One region of the Shewanella sp. SM95 genome, then DNA from elsewhere that is predicted to be linked to it. Evidence: riboswitches for the same ligand, from Rfam matches in the RefSeq annotation. Region 1 holds a riboswitch; the other holds the start of a gene.
The links. Region 1 has a riboswitch for cobalamin ahead of L5M29_RS18850 (TonB-dependent receptor). Riboswitches for the same ligand answer to the same signal wherever they lie in the genome.
Positions count from the first base shown of each region.

Region 2: linked by a shared signal. The riboswitch ahead of L5M29_RS17940 (ABC transporter ATP-binding protein) and the one ahead of L5M29_RS18850 (TonB-dependent receptor) in region 1 are both predicted to bind cobalamin.

Region 1 is NZ_JAKKSE010000021.1:43,526-47,745, forward strand. Features, by position in the region: gene L5M29_RS18850 (TonB-dependent receptor) at 237-2,198, opposite strand; cobalamin riboswitch at 2,307-2,540, opposite strand; gene L5M29_RS18855 (hypothetical protein) at 2,675-4,117, opposite strand.
Region 2 is NZ_JAKKSE010000019.1:6,707-10,926, reverse strand. Features, by position in the region: gene L5M29_RS17945 (FecCD family ABC transporter permease) at 1-714, opposite strand, end outside; gene L5M29_RS17940 (ABC transporter ATP-binding protein) at 711-1,586, opposite strand; cobalamin riboswitch at 1,686-1,862, opposite strand; gene L5M29_RS17935 (histidine phosphatase family protein) at 2,084-2,809, opposite strand; gene metH (methionine synthase) at 3,079-4,220, shown strand, end outside.

The sequences.
Region 1 (4,220 bases):
CAGCTCACATCATACCTAAAATACTAAGAATTTCAGCCATAAACAGCAGAGTAAAATATAAATTACTCCTATTTAGTAATGACTGCCCGCTAACACTATAGATAACGACAATTAAACCACTCTACTAAAACGATATTCAAGACTATACCTATTTTAAGATTTATTCTTTGAACTCAGCGTAAAAAATAAAAAGCCAGACTGAGTCTGGCTTTGTTAGTTAGATAGCTCATTAATATTTAGAAGCGGTAGCCCACAGTGAAACGAATATCGCGACCTCGACCAGAATAGTAACTATCCCCCCAATCGCCACCGTAATAACCTGCGCTAACATAATCTTTATCGAATACATTATCGATACGCAGACTGGCAAGCCAAGCATCACGATTATAATTCAAGGCTAAATTACCAAGCACGTAACTTGCTAGCTTATCACCTTGATTAGCGTTATCGCCTTCGATAAAACGATCCCCCGTGTAGATAGCTTCGGCAAATACTTGGAAATGCTCAGCAAAATCCATGCTGACATAACCGCGTCCCGTGTGTTTTGCCACCCAAGACAGCTCTTTGCCATCGTTAGCACCATCGGTAAATTCGGCGTCGGTGTAGTTATATTCCAGCCCGAGTTGCAGCGCTTTAGTCACCTGCCAATCCCAATCGGCACCCGCGCCATAACGACGAGAAGCGTCGGCATTAACGTTTGCGCCGTTGAAATTTCCACCTATGGGTTTAACTGCACTCGAGTCATAAACAATTTCATCCTCTAAATCGAGACGATATAGGCTGACTCGCAGGGTTTGACTAGCGACAGCCCAATCCCAACCCGCCTCATAGGAACGGCCTGTTTGCGGCTTTAAGCCAAATACGCCCGGCGATGTATAAGCTTGCTCATCCACTTTGGCAAAACGGAAGTTATCATCAGCGCGCACATAGAGTCTGTGCTCCGCAGTTGGGCGGTAATTTAAACCCAGTTCGAATGCGTGGGCATTTTCGTCTAAATCCATGCCATTAGGATAGACATTGCCATCGACTAACTCGTCGGTCACCCGCGCATAACGGCCACCCACAACGTAACTTAAAGTATGGCTTAAAGGCACTGTAGCTTGTAGATAGGCGCTTTGCATTTGCTGCACATTACTGCGCGCCATAGTGTCAAAATCAGCCTTGCCACGGCTGATGTCTAAACCTGTGACTAGGCTTAGCTCGCCTTGACGCGTGCTGTAATTCGCTAACGCTTTAGGGCTAAACATTAACAGTGAGCGTGTGTTATGGCTGTTCGCCCCCCAATTAAGAGAAGACACTAAGGTATCGCTGTAATCTAAATCCGCCGCCAGCGCCCAGTTTTGATTAAGCTGATGCTGGTAACCCGTTCGCGCCGCAGTGGTCATCTCGTGGGCATACTCTACCTTATTTGATGAAGCACGGGGATCGTCTTTAAATTGCTTTTCAGTAAGCGAGCCCGGATTTTCACGATCGTTATCGTAGTAGCTGGTTTCAACAAAGAACGAGTCTGTGGCTGTTTTATATTGAATGCGGCCAAGAATAGAGCCGGTTTCGTTGGCATTATGCTGGCGATAGTTGTCACCTTGGTTATAACTACCTGTGAAAAAGTAACGCCAATCTTTGTTGATCGCGCCAGACACATCACCACGACCTTCATAGGTATCAAAGCTACCGCCAGATAACTGTACGCTACCACCTGTATTTTCAGGGGATTTAGTGACAATATTGATCACGCCACCTACCGCTTGATCGCCATAAAGCACACCCGCACTACCCGATAAAATTTCAATACGATCCACTTGATTAAGCGGAATGGCATTAAGGCTAGGCGCTGCGATATCGATATTATTGAGACGACGACCATCAAGTAAAATCAGCGTGTTATTAACGGCAGTGCTGGCGCTAAAACCACGCATAGCAAAGCTAGTTCCAATATTGTTATCCGAAATTTGAATACCGCTTTGACCACGTAAGACGTCGGTCAAATTAGTCGCGCCACTCATTTCAATCGCCGCGGCATCAATCACATTCACATTGGCGGCAATATTTAACGGGGTCTTATCAGAGCGGCCGATCACGACAAGATGCTCGTCGACTTTAGCTGTGCTGGTATCGTCAGCCGCCATAACGGGCGCGATAATTGAAAAACTGCATAGGCTGCCGATCAGCAGCGCGATTTTTGTTGGATTTGTTCCCATTTTACCTTTAACTCCTGCAAGGAAAACGGGGCATTGACGCCACGATACCGTTAATTCAGTCGTAAATACTGACGGTGATTATCGCATTTTGAGATCTGCCCACCGAAATCTCAAAAACACCTTTAGGGCCGGTCTCCGGACTTAGGCTATGTTAATCCATTAAAGTTGGATTAACGCGAGACTGACCTTTCACATTCTGACTTTCGGGTTCTGTCTTGAACACACCAATCAAACGCGGTCGTCTCTCACCTTTTACCGTTGCGGGGGCAGTGCCAGAATTTCACTGGCTTCCCGATTATCTCACGGCTTTCGCACGCAAGCACCACAGAAGGTTGACTCAAAATTAGGTTCAAAGGGCGTACAACCTGTTAACGCCCAACAAGGCTCAGAGCATATCAGACCTGAGCGCGCGCATTATAGACGTCTATACGGATGAAAGTCCATTAATCTCAAGTTAGCGAGAAAACTCACATGAGCTAGAAAACACCATCCCAGTTTTTTGCCGCAGGTTTTGGTCTGTCTTTGCTCAAAATCACCTGACGCTGCTTAGAGGTTTCACATTGGGCAACGGGGGTAAAATCCAGCGGTTTAATCACTAACGAGTCAGCAGGTTGCACTGGCGACTTGTCGAACATTGGCAAATTCATCGACCAAGAGACCAGTTCCCCCTTTTCGCTGATGCCAACATAACCGTCATTTGCGCCATCTAACCAAGTAAGGCGCGGAATACGTGCAATCAACTTCTCCACATTTTCACGGTTGGCGCGATAACCAACAGGCACCACTTTGCCATCGGGACGTGTAAACACAAAGGAGGCAGGCCCTTGGGTAATGATGCTGCCTTCCTGCCAATATTTATCAAGAATCTCTTGGGCATAATGAAACCCAAACATATGAGCGTAATCAGTATCGTCGGCCACTATTTGCGGCACGGCCTTATCCTGCAGTAATAAAAAGCCTGAGCCAATGCTGATAATCTCTTTTACCCCTGTGATATCGGTTTTTTTAATCCAATCGATACCACAGTTAATCCCATCGCCCCAAAAATGTGCATCCCCCGTAGGGCTTAAAATCGCAAAGGCACAATTGTTTGCCGTCATACTCGCCACATCCTTTAAGGCGCTGCGGATCGAGTAAGCATCACTGCGCCAGCCCCAACTCACCACAGTGCCGTCCTTTTTCAAGGCGGCATAGGTGTGTTGAAAATATTCGATCTTCGCTACATCCGTAAGCTGCGGGAGTAACTTTTTCATATTGGTCGACTCTTCAACCTGCCCCCAAATCACCGCGCTACCTTCTTTTTTGAGGGCGACAAAACTGCGTCCTCTGGCGAAGATATCAACAACATCAACTAATTGATCCTGCACATGTAAGCTATTGCCGCCGTAGGGGCCATAACCCCAAGTATGCACCTTGCCATTGGCATCAAGGGCGGCAATGGCCTCTTGATTGGCGAACAATTTGGTAATATTGGTCATGCGGTTTTGTAGGGCTTTGTCGAGGCTATATTTCCCCGCATTGCCCCAGTACACCACAGTGCCATCTTGACGTAGCGCGGCAAACCCGTCCTTAACTGGGACGATTTGCTTAACTTGCTTAAGCTGCTCCGTCACCTCGCGGCTATCACCGCCAGCATAACTGTCACCCCAAGTGATCACCTCACCAGATTGTGTTAACGCCGCAAAGGCCGAACTGTTGTTGACCACAGTCTCGACTGCGGGTAAATCACAGGGAATATGGCGATACTGTGGACTCGGATTTTCCTTAAGTTGGAGCAGTTTGCCGTTATCAAACTGTAGCAATGACTCGTTATTACTTTCCACAACGGCCATAGGTTGAGGATCGCTACAGCCAGAGATCTGCATGGCAACCATGCCCACGAGTAAAACCTTAGGCCAAGTGATTCGATGAGTGAGCATTACTTATTTCCTTATATTTGCTTGGAGATGTCATTCAATGTTGTGCAGCGGACAGAGCGAGAATGGATTTACCTAACATCGCCTAGTGTCAAAAATGGGCAGA
Region 2 (4,220 bases), on a different contig from region 1:
GGACCAACTGGCCTTTGCAAAACTGCCTAAACTCCAAAACAGCACAGAGGCTGTCGCCTGCGGACTGGCGAAATACAGCAGCAGACTCGTTAATGCGCCGAACATAAAGGAGGTCGCCACACCAGAGAGCAGCATGCGCTCCACTTGGCTATTGAGCCCTAAGCCTGACAAAGCAAGCACTATCAACACCGACAAACTCGCGCCAATAAAAGCGCCCAAGGGCAAGCTAAACCAAAGTAATCCAGACAAGGCACCCGAACCGCTAAAAAGCCCAGAATGTGCCGCCATGCCCGCATTATCAAAAAATCCAGAGCCAGTGAATAAGGTCAACATCACCACAGCGCCAAAGGACGCGCCAGAGCTAATGCCAAACAAATAGGGATCGGCGAGCGGATTGCGAGTCACGGTTTGCAACACACTGCCCGCCAGTGACAAACCCGCTCCCGCCACAAAAGCCAGTAAAATGCGCGGCAACCTGAGCTCCATCACAATGCGCTCAGTCATGCCATTGGCTTGAGTGAGGTTCGTCGCTTTATTGATAAATACTTGAATAACATCCGTAAAACTGATGTTCGCCGCACCAAAACTCGTCGCGGCAATAGGCGTTATCAAAGTGATGATACCTAATACGAGCAGCATCAGTTGTTGTCTCGTCAACGGTGTCACGATACGCCCCAAATATGAGATGAAATATTGTTTACTCCCCTGAGTCATCCACCCTCGCCTCGCTCGTTCAGGCCATGATCTACATGGTGGTAACCATAAAAATAGCTGATTAAGGGCTTTTTATGTTGTGGATGGGGCGATACCTGAGCACACACGCCAAACACATCGCCAATTCGCGCCTCGGTTAATACTTCGGTTGGCGTCCCCATAGCGCTGACTTCCCCGTTATGGATCAACAACAAACTGTCGCACAGGGCACTGGCTAAATTAAGATCATGAATTGAGGCAATCACGCTAATCCCAAGACTACGCACCAATTCGAGGATTTGAATTTGATAGCGCACATCGAGGTGGTTCGTTGGCTCATCGAGGATTAAAAGTTGCGGCTGCTGCACTATGGCGCGGGCAATCAAGGCGCGTTGCTTTTCACCGCCGGATAAGTGCTCATATTGTTGGTGCATCTTATGGCTCAAGCCAACTTTCTCTAAAGCCTTAGCAATACGCTCAGTATCACAGCTCGAATTGGTATCAAACATGCCCTTGTGGGGCGTTAAGCCCATGCTGACCAATTGCTCTGTGGTGAGGTCAAAATAGTGCGGTGTATCCTGCTGCACTACGGCGACGCGACAGGCAAACGCCTTGGGCGACAAGCGCTCAATATCTTGATCAAAAAGGGTAATTTTGCCCTGAGTCGGGCGAACAAACCGATACAAACAGCGCAGCAAACTGGACTTGCCCGCACCGTTAGGGCCAATCAGCCCCAGCATCTGCCCCGTTGGCAGCGTAAAGTTAATATTGGAAAGAATGGTTTTGCCATCGATACACCAGCTCAACTGGCTCACATTGAGCGCGACTGACGGGCTCAATGACGGGTTAGTGTCATTCACGGGGCTGTTAGTTTGGATTGCGGAAAGTTTCACCTAAGCGGCGCTCCTATCAAGTCCAAACCTGTATAAAAAAAGGTTGTGCATATTGTCATCTGCTCCCTCGAGTCACCCGCTCGAGAACTAAGGCTGCACGCAGCGATAACAGAAATAGGCAGGTCTCCTGACTTGTAGGGAAGAAGATTCGAGATCTTTTTCACTACTCACAGTTGCGGGCACAGTTCGGGCTGACTGACGAGCAGCTCCCCGATTCCCTATTATGTTTGGGTTGATATGCTCTTTGTTAACAACGCCACTGTGAATTAAAACAACGGAGCGATTCGAACAAAGAGAGTCTATTCCCAACACCTATTTCTGCGACGTTATCACTCATTGCGCATGTAATACGCTATCTCGTTCAAACGTCAGGGAAAAGCATTATCCTACATCTATCCCATTAGGCAATGCTGTTTAAATCAGAATATTTTCATGTCAGCTTATTCTCGCCAAACGATCACGCCTACACCATAACTCCTAGGTCGTGAAATAAGGCCTCAACACCTGCGCCCACTCGGCCAATCTAAACGCCAATAGCAGGCACCCTGTTCATCTTGCAGCACATTAATGCTCACCACGGCCGCCACGGGTAAATCGAGTTGACTATAAAACCCCACCGCCCGTTCAACCCCTAAGGCACGCGCCATTAAGTGACGGATCACCCCGCCGTGGGTCACGACCCACACTTGAGTGGCTGGCATATTGTCAGTGGTTTCATTAATGGCACTGTTTTCATTACCCATTTTATGTGAGTCAAGGGTCAATCGTTCAAACTCGGCGGCGAGTATCTGGTCAATCGTCCCATTCACCCGCGACTCAAAACTTGCCATAGTTTCACCATTGGGCGGCGGATTTTGCCAAGGGTTTTGCCAATACGCCGCTAAGTGTTCGCCCTCTTGTTGATACAGGTCATCGAGCCGACAACCGTCCCAATCACCAAAATCAATTTCCTGTAAACCCGACAAACACTGCGCCTGCAATGGCCTTGACTCAGATATCAGTGCCGCCGTCGAATGCAGCTCGGCGGCAAAAGCGTGGGCAAAATCGGCGCAGCGGCGTGAAATCGAGCTATAAATCGCGCTACACACGCTGGCCTGTGACTCAACTGCTGCCGACATTTGTTGCCAACCCTTTTTACTCAAAGGCACATCCACACGACCCCGCAAAATAGCGCCGCCTTCACACTCACCGTGGCGCAACAATAACAATCGAACTTGTTTCATATATGCCTTTTTAGTTAGGGACTAGATGCTAGGAACTCAAGCCGAGGGCTTAAATTCTAGATTCTCGATTCTCGCTCCTAATGCCTTTGACTTTCATCTTGCCCTGACAATCATAAGTCGCGTATTATGGACGTCTATACGTTTAAATGTCCAAAACAAATTTTTAAGAACAAGTATTCAAAAAATGTCGGCAGACGACAATAAAATGCACTTAGCATAACAATGGCCGATTTTTGGACTTAACTTAGCTGTATTTAAGGTAACTATTTATGACGATACCCTCTACCAAAGCCGGCCAGATATTGGCAGACATACGCAAACAGCTTGCAGAGCGCATTCTGATCTTAGACGGTGCCATGGGCACTATGATCCAAGGCTACAAGCTGGAAGAAGAGGACTATCGCGGCGAACGCTTTAAAGATTGGCACACTGACGTCAAAGGCAACAACGATTTATTGGTGTTGTCGCAACCCCACATCATCAAACAAATTCACACCGACTACTTAAACGCCGGTGCAGACATCATTGAAACCAACACCTTTAATGCTACGACTATTGCCATGGCTGACTACGACATGCAGTCGCTGTCTGCCGAAATTAACTTAGCCGGCGCGCGCCTCGCCCGTGAAGCCTGTGATGAAGTCTTTGCTGCCACAGGCATTCCACGTTACGTCGCTGGTGTGTTAGGCCCCACTAACCGTACGTGTTCGATTAGCCCAGATGTGAATGACCCAGGCTACCGCAACGTCAGCTTCGATGAGTTAGTGAGCGCTTACCGAGAGTCCACTAAGGCGCTGATTGAAGGCGGCGCGGATATCATTATGGTCGAGACCATCTTCGATACCTTAAACGCCAAGGCCGCACTGTTTGCAATTGAATCGGTGTTTGATGACTTATTTGGTCAGCATTCTAAAGACAGATTGCCTATCATGATCTCGGGCACCATTACCGATGCCTCTGGCCGCACCCTTACCGGCCAAACCACCGAAGCTTTTTATAATTCCCTGCGCCATATCAAGCCCTTATCTATCGGCCTTAACTGTGCGCTCGGACCAAAAGAGCTGCGCCCGTATGTGGAAGAATTATCGCGCATCAGTGAGTGTTATGTGTCGGCGCATCCGAACGCGGGCCTGCCGAACGAGTTTGGCGGCTATGATGAAACCCCAGAGGACATGGCGAACGTGATTGAAGATTGGGCGCGCGAAGGCATGCTCAATATTATCGGTGGTTGTTGTGGTAGTACCCCTGAACATATCCGCGTGATCCGCGAAGCGGTGAGCCGTCACGACCCGCGTATTTTGCCAGACATTCCGGTAGCTTGCCGCTTGGCAGGTTTGGAACCGCTGACTATCGATGCACAATCCCTGTTCGTTAACGTGGGTGAGCGCACCAACGTCACAGGTTCGGCCAA